Regions from separate parts of the Streptomyces sp. NPDC107454 genome, predicted to be linked through region 2. Evidence: riboswitches for the same ligand, from Rfam matches in the RefSeq annotation. Region 2 holds a riboswitch; each other region holds the start of a gene.
What was found. Region 2 has a riboswitch for cyclic di-AMP ahead of ACZ69M_RS36105 (M23 family metallopeptidase). Riboswitches for the same ligand answer to the same signal wherever they lie in the genome.
Positions count from the first base shown of each region.

Region 1: another riboswitch for cyclic di-AMP. It lies ahead of ACZ69M_RS40075 (M23 family metallopeptidase); the one in region 2 lies ahead of ACZ69M_RS36105 (M23 family metallopeptidase).
Region 3: another riboswitch for cyclic di-AMP. It lies ahead of ACZ69M_RS07985 (M23 family metallopeptidase); the one in region 2 lies ahead of ACZ69M_RS36105 (M23 family metallopeptidase).

Region 1 covers NZ_JBVJPA010000019.1:133,711-138,236, reverse strand. The annotation lists gene ACZ69M_RS40090 (bifunctional acetate--CoA ligase family protein/GNAT family N-acetyltransferase) at 1-256, opposite strand, end outside; gene ACZ69M_RS40085 (HPr family phosphocarrier protein) at 435-716, shown strand; gene ACZ69M_RS40080 (GntR family transcriptional regulator) at 900-1,595, opposite strand; gene ACZ69M_RS40075 (M23 family metallopeptidase) at 1,806-2,570, opposite strand; cyclic di-AMP (ydaO/yuaA leader) riboswitch at 2,583-2,743, opposite strand; gene ACZ69M_RS40070 (M16 family metallopeptidase) at 3,043-4,431, opposite strand; gene ACZ69M_RS40065 (M16 family metallopeptidase) at 4,428-4,526, opposite strand, start outside.
Region 2 covers NZ_JBVJPA010000016.1:20,009-24,534, reverse strand. The annotation lists gene ACZ69M_RS36110 (PP2C family protein-serine/threonine phosphatase) at 1-1,050, shown strand, start outside; cyclic di-AMP (ydaO/yuaA leader) riboswitch at 1,307-1,464, shown strand; gene ACZ69M_RS36105 (M23 family metallopeptidase) at 1,476-2,513, shown strand; gene ACZ69M_RS36100 (aldo/keto reductase) at 2,572-3,516, shown strand; gene ACZ69M_RS36095 (PrsW family intramembrane metalloprotease) at 3,520-4,526, opposite strand, start outside.
Region 3 covers NZ_JBVJPA010000003.1:76,450-80,975, forward strand. The annotation lists gene ACZ69M_RS07980 (rhamnogalacturonan lyase family protein) at 1-732, opposite strand, end outside; gene ACZ69M_RS07985 (M23 family metallopeptidase) at 987-1,955, opposite strand; cyclic di-AMP (ydaO/yuaA leader) riboswitch at 1,958-2,116, opposite strand; gene ACZ69M_RS07990 (alpha-galactosidase) at 2,418-4,499, opposite strand.

The DNA.
Region 1 (4,526 bases), on a different contig from region 2:
CGACCGTGGCCGCGAGTCCCACCCTGTCCACAAAGTCGTGGTGCGTGAAGCGGTGGACATCCTTGGCGGACAGGCGCGGGTAGGGCGCGAAGAAGCGGTAGTACTTCGACTCGTCCGAGACCTGCTCGTAGAAGCTCACCAGCCGCTCGGCGTCGTCGACGGTGATGGGCCTGATGCGGGCGGTGCCGCCGTCGCGCAGCACCACGTCGGCCTCCCAGTGGGAGGGGTACTCGTGCCGGTCCGACGAGGTCTGCATGGGCCCCAGAGTACGGCTCGCGTCCGACAACGGCGCGGGGCAGGCTGGGGGCACCGAAGTCGGATCCAGGCCGGGATCCGACGCGGAGTCCGGGACGGGAACAACGCCCAGCCCGGACTCGCTTCACGTTGTGGAACACTGGTCTAGACAACCCTGAACACCTGAAGGGCAGCATCACATGGCTGAGCGCCGCGTCAACGTCGGCTGGGCCGAGGGCCTCCACGCCCGTCCCGCCTCCATCTTCGTCCGGGCGGCCACGGCCTCCGGTATCCCCGTGACGATCGCCAAGGCGGAGGGCAACCCCGTCAACGCGGCCTCCATGCTGGCGGTCCTCGGCCTGGGCGCCCAGGGCGGCGAGGAGATCGTCCTCGCCTCGGACGCCGAGGGTGCGGACGCCGCGCTCGACCGGCTGGCGAAGCTGGTGGCGGAGGGTCTCGAGGAGCTCCCCGAGACCGTCTGAGAAAGAGCCCCCGAACGGGGTTCCTCAATTGATGGCGGGAGTGGCCTTCGCACCAAAAGACCCCGCCCCGCACGCATTCGAAGGGCTCGCCCGAAAACATCGGGCGGGCCCTTCGCTTTTTCTCATTGCGGGCAGCAGAAATAATCCCCCGCGAATTACCCCTCTTTGTATACGGCGCCGGTGTTAATGACGCACGCCCGTCATGTTTACGGGATGTTGCGAAGTCCTCACACGCTCTGGACGATCTCCCCCGCCGGGAAAACGCAGCCGGTGCGCGGCCGTCGCGCGCTCGGCGTGCAGCGCCGTGACGGCCCGCGCCCGCTCGCTGTCGCCGCGCGCCACCGCGTCCACGATCCCGCCGTGCTCCGCCCAGGACTCCGCCGGACTGACCGGCGCCTCGACCGCGTACATCCAGGCGATCTTGTGCCGCAGCTGGGCCAGCGTGGAGGTCAGCGCCGGGCTCCCGGAGGCCTGCGCGAGGGTCTCGTGGAACCAGCTGCCGAGCGAGCGCAGATCCTCGCTGTTCCCCCTCCTGGCCCGCTCCTGGCCCAGTCTGACCAGGCCTCGAAGCACCTTGAGGTGGGCCTCGGTGCGCCGCTGCGCGGCCCTCGCGGCGCCCAGCGGCTCCAGGAGGATGCGCATCTCGAGCAGGTCCGCGCCCTCCTGCTCGGTGGGCTCCGCGACGCACGCGCCCGCGTGCCGACGGGTGACGACGAAGCCCTCGGCCTCCAGCGTGCGCAGCGCCTCGCGCACGGGGACCCGCGAGACGCCGTAGCGGCGCGCGAGCAGTTCCTCGGTGAGCCGGCTGCCGCGCTCGTAGACACCCGCGACGATGTCGTCACGGATCGCCGTGCATACCGAGTGCGCGGGAATGCGCATGACCGGACCTCCGCCTTAATCCCCGCGAAACGCGGTCGATTGACGCTTGTTCAGCGACTCTATTGCAGAGAACCGGAATTTCCGATGGCGGGCCGGAATCCATGGATATTTTTTGGACAGACAGCCGTTCGAAACGACGAAGCCCCGGCTGGGGGGCCGGGGCTTCGGAAGTGTTGACGCCGGTCGTCGGACGTTCGGGGTGTGCGAACGTCAGACGTTCACACCGTGCGAGCGGAGATAGGCGACCGGGTCCATGTCGGAGCCGTACTCCGCCGTCGTGCGGGCCTCGAAGTGGAGATGCGGCCCGGTGGTGTTCCCGGTGGAGCCGGAGAGGCCGATCTGCTGGCCCGGAGTGACCGTCTGCCCCACGGAGACACCGATGGACGACAGGTGGCCGTACATCGTGTAGGTGCCGTCGTGCATCTTCAGAACGATCTGGTTGCCGTACGCGCCACCCCAGCCGGCCGTGACGACCGTGCCTGAGCCGACCGCGTGGACCGAGGTCCCGGAGGCGGCATGGAAGTCGACGCCCGTGTGGCTGCCGGAGGACCAGAGGCTGCCGCCGGTCTTGTAGCCGGTGGAGATGTACGAGCCGGTGATCGGCAGGACGAAGGTGTTGAGGCGCTTGCGCTCGGCGGCGCGGGCGGCACGCTCCTTGGCCTCGCGCTCCTTCTTCGCCTCCTCGGCGGCCCTCTTGCGCGCGGCTTCTTCGGCCTTCTTGCGCGCGGCGGCCTCGTCGGCGGCGCGCTGCTGGGCGGCGGCCTGCGCGTCGATCTGGGCGGCGACGTTGTCGCCGAGGGTGACGGCCTGGGTCAGCCCGGTCTGCTCGACGGAGGCGTCCGCGGCGAGTGCCGGGGCGGCCAGGGTTCCGATGACACCGGTGGTGGTGAGCGCGGCGACGCCGACGGCGTTCGTGGTGGAGCGCTTCACGCGGCTCGGACGGCGGTGTTTCCCGGGGCCACAGGTGAACGCCATGTAGAGGCTGATCCTTTCCTTCCCTCTCGCCTACCGGGTTAGCTGACGGGTTCGGAGCAGGAAGGTCTCCTACGGACTCCCTCCAGGGAGGGCGTCCGATTCACCCCAGGGACTACGTGTGGGTCCCCGGCTCCCCTGGCTCGCGCCGTACGGGGACTCGGCGATGACTGTCCGGTGCCGCGGGCGCGGCGCACTGCCTGACGAACAGCCGCACCGACGCTAGACGGGGCGTCTTTCAATCAACAAACGGATCACGGCTTTTGTAGTGCATGCCACAGGGCAGACGGGCAACCTCCCTACCAATACGGACATCTTGGGGACGAAGTCCGCGCGAGAACCCGAGCGGAAATCCGATCAAAAAGGGGCCCGGGCGACTCTTCAGTCACCCGGGCCCTACGGAGTCACGCTCTTCCGCTCCGCGTGCGGCTCGGCTTACCGCCGGCCCCCGCTGAGCGGCTGCTCCGCTGAACCTCTACTCCGCCGGAACGACGGTCACTTCACCGATTCCGAGGGCCTTGACGGGCTCCTGGATCTGCGCGGCGTCGCCGACGAGGACGGTCACCAGACGGTCCACCGGGAAGGCGCTCACGGCGGCCGCGGTGGCCTCCACGGTGCCGGTCGCGGCCAGCTGCTGGTACAGCGTCGCCTGGTAGTCGTCCGGCAGGTACTGCTCGACCTGGTCCGCGAGCGTGCCCGCGACGGCCGCCGCGGTCTCGAACTTGAGGGGCGCCACCCCCACCAGGTTCTGTACGGCGATATCGCGCTCGGCGTCCGTCAGGCCCTCTGCGGCGAGGGTGCGCAGCACCTTCCAGAGGTCGTCGAGCGCCGGGCCGGTGTTCGGGGTGTCCACGGAGCCGCTGATGGCGAGCATCGCGATGCCGGTTCCGTCCGGCGCGGCGCGCAGGACCTGGCCGAACGCCCGCACACCGTAGGTGTAGCCCTTTTCCTCGCGCAGGACGCGGTCCAGGCGCGAGGTGAGGGTGCCGCCGAGGCAGTACGTGCCGAGCACCTGGGCGGGCCACACACGGTCGTGCCGGTCGGCGCCGACACGGCCGATGAGCAGCTGCGTCTGGACCGCGCCGGGGCGGTCCACGATGATCACACGGCCCGTGTCGTCGGCGGCCACCGACGGCACGGGGCGCGGCTCGGCGGACGAACCGGTCCAGTCGCCGAGCGTCTCGGCGAGCAGCGCGTCGAGGTCGACGCCGGTCAGGTCGCCGACGATCACGGCGGCCGACGTGGCGGGACGTACGTGCTTGTCGAAGAAGGCGCGTACGGCCGCCGAGTCGATCTTCTGGACGGTCTCCTCGGTGCCCTGGCGCGGACGCGACATACGCGAGGTCGCCGGGAACAGCTCCTTGGAGAGCTCCTTGGCGGCACGCCGGGCCGGGTTGGCCGTCTCGTGCGGGATCTCGTCGAGCCGGTTGCGCACCAGCCGCTCGACCTCGCTGTCCGCGAACGCCGGTGCCCTCAGGGCGTCGGCGAGCAGCCCGAGCGCCTTGGGCAGGCGCGAGACGGGCACTTCGAGCGACAGCCGTACGCCGGGGTGGTCGGCGTGCGCGTCGAGGGTGGCGCCGCAGCGCTCCAGCTCGGCGGCGAACTCCTCGGCGGAGAGCTTGTCGGTGCCCTCGGAGAAGGCGCGCGCCATGATCGTGGCGACGCCGTCGAGGCCCGCGGGCTCGGCCTCCAGCGGCGCGGCGAGCAGCACCTCGACGGCGACGACCTGCTGGCCGGGACGGTGGCAGCGCAGCACGGTCAGGCCGTTGTCCAGCGTGCCGCGCTCGGGCGCCGGGAAGGCCCAGGGCTTGGCCTGGCCCGCCTGGGGCTGCGGGTGGAAGTCCATGGTGGCGAGCTCGCTCACTTCGCCGCCTCCTCGTCCTCTTCGGTGGTGTCGGCAGCGACCGGCTCGTACACGAGCACCGCGCGGTTGTCGGGTCGCAGGCGGGCCTTCGCGAC
Region 2 (4,526 bases):
AGCCTCGTCCGGGTGCTGCCCGCACTGCTCATCCTGGTCGGCGCGTTCTACGACTACTTCACCCCGATGGCCTTCACCGCCGGCCCCCTCTTCACGGCCGCGCCGCTCGTGGCCGCCCCGCTCTTCTCGCTGCGCGGCACCGTGCTCACCGGCGTCACGGCGCTCGTCGTGGTGCTCACGGTCCACATCCGGCTGGGCATCGTCTTCAAGGTGGACGCGCTCACGGAGGTCGCCACCGTGGCGACCGTCGGCGTGCTGGCCGTGCTCATCAACATCCTCGTCCGCCGCACCGACGAACGACTCGCCTCGGCCCACCAGATCGCCGAGGCGGCCCAGCGTGCCGTCCTGCCGGAACCCGACCAGCGGATCGGCGGCCTCGACGTCGCCGCGCGCTACGAGGCCGCGCAGGCGGGCGCGTTCATCGGCGGCGACCTGTACGCGGTGCAGGACTCCCCGCACGGCGTACGGCTGGTCGTGGGCGACGTACGCGGGAAGGGCATGGACGCGGTGGCCGCCGTCGCCGTGGTCATCGGGGCGTTCCGGGAGGCGGCCGAGCAGGAGGCCACGCCGGAGGCGGTCGCGCAGCGGCTGGAGCGGGCGCTGGCCCGCGAGGGCACCCGGCGCGAGGGCCTCGACGCCTTCGAGGGGTTCACCACCGCCGTCCTCGCGGAGATCACGCCCGAGGGCGGCCTCGTAAGGATCGTCAACCGCGGCCATCCGGCGCCGCTGCTGCTGCACGCGGACGGAACGCTGGTCACGCTCGCCGCCGCGAACCCCGCACTGCCGCTGGGCATGGGCGAGTTGGGCTGCTGGCCGGACCGTGCCGAGGAGACGGAGTTCCCGCACGGGGCCACGCTCCTCTTCTACACGGACGGACTGTCCGAGGCCCGCGACGCGCAGGGGCGCTTCTACGATCCGGCCGCGCGCCTGGCCGGACGGACCTTCCCCGGCCCCGACGCCCTGCTGGCCACGCTCGTGGAGGAGGTCCGGTTGCACACGGGCGGGGCCCTGACGGACGACATGGCGCTGCTCGCCGTACGGCGGCCGTAGCCACGGAAACGGGCTTTCTTGATCGATGTCACGAGGGGTGATCGGGCGATGTCCCTCCGCATAACAACTGACGCACCGTCAAATAACCGCCGGGTAGGGAGGTGCGGCCAACTCGCCCGATTTCCGCCGGTCATGGGCGGTAAGTCCTGGCCAAAAGTGGTTAATGATCAGTACGAACAGCTTGGAATCCGGTACCCGCGTCTATTAACGTTCGATAACGCAGCGCGGTCGTCCCAGCCGTCACAAGAGTCGGCTCCGTGCGCACGCGCCGAATCCCGCGAGGGAACCGGGGAACCACCAACTTGGGGTGAATCGAGCGTCTTTCACGGTGGAGACACCGTGGGTTGACGCGCGTAGGAGACCTTCCTGCTCCGAACCCGTCAGCTAACCCGGTAGGCGAGAAGGAAGGAAAGGAGCACGCCCACGTGGCGTCCAATCGGCCTGCCCAGCCCACTTCGTTCCCGCCGAACGACACCCAGACTTTTGGCTACGCCTACGGCAAGGACGAGGGCCCCTGGGAGGAGTGGAACCCCACCGAGGATTCCGTCCGTCCCCTCCGTGGCCGGCACCGCGTCTCCAAGCAGCGCGGCGGAGGACTCGCCCGCAGCTCCACGGTCCTGGGCGTCGGCGTCATCGCCGCCGTCGGCGCGGGCGGCATGGCCACCGCGGCGCCCGGCAAGCCGCCGGTCTCCATCTCGCTGCCCGACCTCTCCTCGGTCACCGAATCGGCCAAGGCGCTGATATCCGACGGTGGTTCCAGTACGCCGAAGGGCTCCGCCACCCCGCTCACCAGCGCCGGTGTGACCAGCGCCGACGCCGCGCAGGGCAACACGGACGCGGGCGAGGCGCTGCGCGCCCGCATCATCCAGCAGGCCGAGTCGCAGCAGGACCAGATCGACAAGGCGGCCCAGGACGCCGCCGAGTCCGCCGCCGCGAAGAAGGCGGTCGCGCTGGCCGCCCAGCAGAAGGACGACGCCGAGGCCAAGGTCGCCGCCGCGAAGAAGAAGGCGGACGAGGAAGCCAAGCAGAAGGCCGAGGCCGCGCGCCTCGCCGAGCTCGCCAAGAGCTACTCGCTGCCGACCTCCTCGTACACCCTGACCTCCCGCTTCGGTGACGCCGGCTCCATGTGGTCCTCCGGCTACCACACCGGCCTCGACTTCGCGGCCCCCACCGGCACGCTGATCAAGGCCATCCACAGCGGCACGATCACGGAGGCGGGCTGGGCCGGCTCGTACGGCTACCGCACCATCCTCACCCTCGACGACGGCACGGAGCTGTGGTTCTGCCACCAGTCGTCCATCAGCGTCAGCGTGGGGCAGAAGGTGGCCACCGGCGACGTCATCGGGCGCGTGGGCGCGACCGGCAACGTGACCGGGCCGCATCTGCACCTGGAGGTTCACCCGGGCGGCGGCAGCGCGATCGACCCGATGGCGTGGCTGCACAGCAAGGGCCTGAACCCCTGATCGTTCCCGGGGGCCGTATGCGGAATATGGGAATCCGCTACGGCTGTTGAAATAAGGCATGACTTCTCTACGCAAGCTCGGCTCCTCCGACCTCGAGGTCTTCCCGCTCTCCCTCGGCGGCAACGTCTTCGGCTGGACCGCCGACGAGGCGCAGTCCTTCGCCGTGCTCGACGCGTACACGGCCGGGGGCGGCAACTTCGTCGACACCGCCGACGGCTACTCCGCGTGGATCCCCGGCCACACGGGCGGTGAGTCGGAGACCGTCATCGGCAAGTGGTTCGCCGCGCGCGGCAACCGCTCCGACGTCGTCCTCGCCACCAAGGTCAGTACCCACCCCGAGTACAAGGGCCTGTCCCCGGCGAACATCAAGGCCGCCGCCGACGCCTCGCTGCGCCGCCTCGGCACGGACTACATCGACCTCTACTACACCCACTTCGACGACACCTCGGTGCCGGTCGAGGAGATCATCGGCGCGCTGGACGAACTGGTCCGGGCCGGCAAGGTCCGGGAGATCGGCGCCTCCAACATCTCCGCCGAGCGGCTCGCGGAGTCCGTGGAGTTCTCCGACCGCGAGGGCCTCGCCCGCTACGTCGCCCTCCAGCCCCACTACAACCTCGTCTCGCGCGACACCTACGAGGGCCCGCTCCAGGAGGTCGCCTCCAGGACCGGCCTGGCCGCCATGCCGTACTTCGCGCTCGCGTCCGGCTTCCTCACCGGCAAGTACCGCCCGGGTACGACGGTCGAGTCCGCGCGGGCCGAGGGCGCGGGCAAGCACCTCGGCACCGAGCGCGGCATCCGTGTCCTGGCCGCCCTCGACGAGGTCGCCGGGGCCCATGACGCCGAGGTCGCCACGGTCGCCCTCGCCTGGCTCGCCGCCCGGCCGACGGTCGCGGCGCCGATCGCCTCCGCACGGACGGTCGAGCAGCTGCCCGCTCTGCTGGCGGTCGCCGACCTGACCCTGACGGACGCGGAGGTGGCCAGGCTGACGGAGGCGTCCGCCTGAGGCCTACGACTGGTAGGGGTTGTACGCGGGGTACGGCGTCGCCGGGGCGGGATACGGGGTCGTCGCGCCGGCGGGGTACGGGGTCGCGCCGGCGGGGTTCACCTGGCCGGGCACCGGCGCGTAGCCGTACCCGGGCCACGGCGGCGGTAGCTGCGGCGGCACCGGTACGGCCGGGGCCGACGCGTGGGCCGCGTACGCGAGGGAGGGGCGGGCGACCTCCCGGCGGCGCCACAGCTCGTGCAGCAACTCCCGCTCCCGTACGACGAAGTCGGCGTTGGCGCGGCCACTGCGCCCCCGGTGCCGCAGAAACGCCAGCGAGGTCGCGTACGCCTCGTACTGGGCGACCGAGCGCGCCGCCGCCCTGCCGAAGTGGTGGGCGGCGTAGTCGCGGGCCAGCCGCCGCGCCCGCATCGAGCCGAGCACGTACGGCTCGGGAGGGGTGAGCCATCCGGCCGCCGCGTACGCCGGAAGTTCGGTCCGTACGGTCTTCAGCTCCCGCTGCCGCGTCCAGATGACGAGGAAGGTGAGCAGACCGAACGCGGGCACCATGAACGCCCCGTACACCGCGTAGAAGCCGTACTCCCCGAAGTTCGACGAGCCGTTCCACATGGAGTGCATGCCCATCGCGAGCAGCAGTCCGGTCAGGGGCAGCAGGACGCGGCGCACATGCTGGCGCTCGGCGGACAGCGCCGCGATGCCGAAACCGATGCCGGTGAGCACCGTGAACAGGGGGTGCGCGAAGGGCGACATCACGACGCGGACGAAGAAGGTCGCGGCGGTGACGGAGGCCAGACCGCGGTCGCCGTTGAGCTGGTCCGTGCCGAAGGCGGTGCCGAGATAGAGGATGTTCTCGGTGAAGGCGAAGCCGGTCGCGGTGACTCCGGCTATGACGACCCCGTCGACGATCCCCGTGAAGTCCCGGCGGCGGAAGAGGAAGACCAGGAGCACGGCGGCGGCCTTCGCGGACTCCTCCACGATCGGCGCTATGACGGTCGCGCCGAGCGTGTCGG
Region 3 (4,526 bases), on a different contig from region 2:
CCCGCCGGAGGGGCCGTCGGCGACGAGGTCGTCGGGCACGGGCTGCCGGGTGCGCTCGGTGCCGACCTCGGCCTTGCCGTCGCCGTCGAGGTCGTACACGGTGACGTTGTCGTCGTTGCGGTGGCCGCCGATCGGCGTCGAGCCGCTGATCGCGGCGGGCGCGGGGTCGTTGGCGCCGTTCCCGCCGACCTGGGTGTACGAGCCCGGGCCGAGGTCGACGTGCCACAGCCGCGCGCCGGTGAGCGTGTACGCCTCCAGGAGGTCGGGCTTGTCGCGGGTCTGCGCGAGCCGGCTGACGACGAATTCGTAGCGTCCGTCGCCGTCGAGGTCGCCGGGCCAGGCGTGTTGCACGGTGTATCCGTCGGCGGCGGCCGGCGGAATCCCGGCGTAGCCCCGCGCGAAGTCGAGCGCCGCCGAACTCGGCTTCCGCTCATGGCCGTTGACGACGGCACGCACGGTGCAGGTGCCGGTGCCCCGGCTGTCGTCCTGGTACGTGGTCGACCGGGTGACCGGCGCCTGGTTGAGCCGCCGTCCGCCGAGCGCGTACTCCGTGCCGAGTAACCGCCGGCTCAGGAAGGTGCCCTTGCCCGAGGGGACGGCGACCAGGCCGCGGTCCAGGTTCTCCACGATCCGGCGCGGCGGCGGATGCTGTTCGGTGGCGTGCGAGGGCGCGGCGACCAGACCGGCCGGCAGCGCGGCGGCGGTGCCGACGCCGAGTCTTCGAGGTCTCACGATGGCGTGCTCCTTGCGGTGGCGACGACGGCCGCGATGCCACCGCCGAAGGCGCAGAAAGCGCTTACGGAGATCACTGTGCAGTCACTCTCGCACCGTGTCGAGACCTCGTGCGCGGGTGCCACAAGACCGCAATGTGCCGATCATGAAAGGACCACGCCGGACGTGTGGACAAACGTCGAGGGCCGGACACCGCGATCGCGGTGTCCGGCCCTCGAAGACGTGACTCGAAGACGTGAGAGGCGCGGCAGGTGTCAGCCGACGGTGACACCGTGCGAGCGCAGGTACGCGACCGGGTCCATGTCCGAGCCGTAGTTCGGGGTGGTGCGGATCTCGAAGTGCAGGTGCGGACCGGTGACGTTGCCGGTCGCGCCGGAGAGACCGATCTGCTGGCTCTCGGTCACGGTCTGGCCCGCCGAGACGGACAGGGCGGACATGTGGGCGTACTGCGAGAACCGGCCGTCGGCGTGCTGGATGACGACCTGGTTGCCGTACGCGCCGCCCCAGCCGGCCGATACGACGGTGCCGGCGGCGACGGCCTTGATGGTGGTGCCGGTCGGGACCACGAAGTCCACGCCGGTGTGATAGCCGCTGGACCACATGCTTCCGGCGACCTTGTAGCCGGTGCCGATGGTGGCGCCCCCGACCGGCAGGGTGTAACCGGTGCCGGTGGCCCGGGGGGCGGCGGCCTCGCTCTTGGGCGCGTACTCCGCGCCGGACGACCCGGCGGCCGACTGCGCCGACGACCGCGTGGACGTCTTGGCGGACGAGTATATGGACGGCTTGGTCGACGGCTCGGTGTCGTCGGTCGACGCGGCCCTCTCGCCGATCGTGAGCTTCAGGCCGGGGTGGATCAGCGAGGGGTCGCTGCCGATGGCCTGGCGGTTGTCGGAGTAGAGCTTCTGCCAGCCGCCGCTGACGTGCTGCCGCTCGGCGATCCTGGAGAGCCAGTCGCCGACCTTCACCGAATAGGTTTTCGTCGAGACCGTGGACGTCGTCGCCGTCTTTTCCGAAACCGTCACGGTCTTTTCCGAAACCGCCGCGCCGTAAATGGACGCGGTCTTTTCCGGAGTGGACGAGACCGCGGCCGTCGGCGTCGCGGCATGGGCACCCGCGGCCCCCATCAGCGGCAGCGCGAGGGCGGCGCCACCGGTTCCGGCCACGGCGATCGAGCGTGAGAAACGCTGGGACTTGGGTCGGCGGTGCTTACCCTTCGCGGGCATGAAGAATTCCTCTCCGGCGCCTGCGAGGTGAGCTGTCGGGTGCGGGCTGGAGATGCCCGGCCACGCGGCTGCGCGGCTATACCCCTAGCCGTTCCGGAGACCGGAACAGGCGTGGTACCTGTGGGTCCCCCGCTCCTGCCGGTTACCGGTGGGTGTGCGGATACCGGGCGGCGGCAGGATTGGGCGTCCGTCCGGATTGAGGGCGAACGTAAGCGAGATGGGGGCGCATCGCCAACCATGTGGCTTTTCTGTGCGCGTGCCTTTCTTGATCCGGGCCTGAATTCCGGTCACCCTCCGTGGACAATGATCTCCGCCGATTCTCGATCCGCCCGGGAATGCGGGCGGATCGAGAAAGCGGGCCCGCAACGCATCGTCACGAATATGACGCTGCTCACGCAGGTCACACCACGGCCCTTTATTCCAGGGCCAGCTGGAATTAAGGTACCAATACGGACAGATCACTCACATACGGCATAGCCTGACAATTGCCGCATCGAAGTCCCCGCGCAGCCCTGTCCTCAGCCCGTGATGCAGCAGCACCGCACCTCGGTGAATTTCGCCCGTTTCGCGGCATTCGTACGCGGCGCTCGGATCGAGCCCGCGCAACCGGAGCGGGGCGACCGGCTCACCGTGATGCTGGGCCTGGAGCAGGGCGAGGACGACGGTCTCGTCGCCGTGGACGTACTGCACGGCGCTCAGCCCGCCCTCCGGAGGCCGCAGCCGATAGAGGTCGCCGCGCTGCACGACCGGCCGGATCTCCTTGTAGAGCTCCACCCACTCCCGCGCCTCGACGAGGTCCGCCTCGCTCCAGTCGGCCAGGTCACCGCCGACCCCCAGCACCCCGGCCATGGCGCTGACGAACCGGAAGCGCAGCGAACTGATCCGACCGTTGAGCTGCGCGTTCGGACTGTCGGTGACCCAGGCGGCCATGATCCGGGCCGGGTGGATCTGGCTGAAGCCGTGCTGGATGGCGAGCCGGTCGAGCGGGTCGGTGTTGTCGGAGGTCCACACCTGATCCGTACGCGCCATGACGCCGAGGTCGATCCGGCCGCCACCGCCCGAGCAGGACTCGAAGGCGACCCCGGGGTGCTCGGCGCGCAGCCGGTCCAGGAGCCCGTACAGGGCCTCCACGTGCTCGACCCACAGCTTCTGCGGGTACGGCTCACCGGGCCATCCGGCGTCCGTGAAGCAGCGGTTGAAGTCCCACTTCACATAGTCGATCGGGGCGCTCGAGAGCAGACCGTCGAGCTGCTCCCACAGGTACTCCTGGACATCCGGTCGGGCGAGGTTGAGTACGAGCTGGTTGCGGAACTCCGTCCTGGTCCGCCCCGGCTGGAACTGCACCCAGTCGGGGTGCGCGCGGTACAGCTCGCTGTCCGGGTTGACCATCTCCGGCTCGACCCAGATCCCGAACTGCATGCCCAGCGCGTGCACGTCGTCGGCGAGCGGCTTCAGTCCCTGCGGGAAACGGTCCGGGTTGGGGGCCCAGTCACCGAGCCCGGCGCGGTCGCTCGTCCGTGCCCCGAACCAGCCGTCGTCGACGACGAACAGCTCGACGCCCATCTCCGCGGCCCGCCGGGCCAGCTCCCGCTGCCGCTCCTCGGAGATGTCGAAGTGGGTGGCCTCCCAGGAGTTGAAGAGCACCGGCCGGTCCTGGTCCGCGTCCGGGATCACGAACGCCCGCTGGTACGCGTGCCACGTCCGGCTCGCCGCGCCGAAGCCGCCGTCGCTCCACAGCCCCGCGAAGACCGGGGTGGTGAACGACTCCCCCGGCTCCAGACGCAGCAGTCCGGAGTCGTCGTACCCCGCGCCGCCGGAGATCTGCACGCGCGCGTCGGGGAGTTGGGCCACGCAGATCCGCCACGAGCCCGACCAGCCGAGCGCGCACCCGTAGACCTCGCCGCTCTCCTCACTCGCCCCGCTGTCCAGCGCGACCCACGGCAGGTGCTGGTGCCCGGTGTGCCCGCGGCGGCTGCCGATGACCTTCTCACCGTAGGTGAGGGGGGAGCGCGCGAGCCGGGACTCGGCCGCCCACCGCCCGTGCAGCTGGGAGAGGCGCCAACCGTCGCGCTCGGGCAGCGTCCAGGTCGCGGAGTCCGCGCGCAGCAGCTCCAGGGAAGGTCCTTCGTTGGCCAGGGTCACCCAGCGCTCGACGACGTCGCCGCGCATCCGGTAGTGCAGGGTGATGCCGAGCCCGTCGTCCGCGAAGCGCAGCCGCAGTTCGTCGCCGTCGGCGTTTTGCTCCACGAAAGACGTCTCGAAACGCCACTCGGTGCCGCGCCGCTCCTGCGTCCGCACGGACAGCGCCGGGCGTACGAAGCGGGGGCCGCCCTCGACGGGATACTCCTCGCGCCCGTCGAGCCGGGACTCGAAGGGCCGGTACGGCGGGCCGGGCAGGGCGGCCAGCGACTCGGCGTCGGCGAGGGTGATCCGTGGCCCCCAGTGGAGATGGAGCAGTTCGTCGAGGTCGGTCAGCCGTAGGGCGTAGCTGCTCGTGGGACCCGAAAGAAGCCACGTACGACCATCTTCGCCGATTTCGATCATCAAACCCTCACAGATTCGAACATCCGC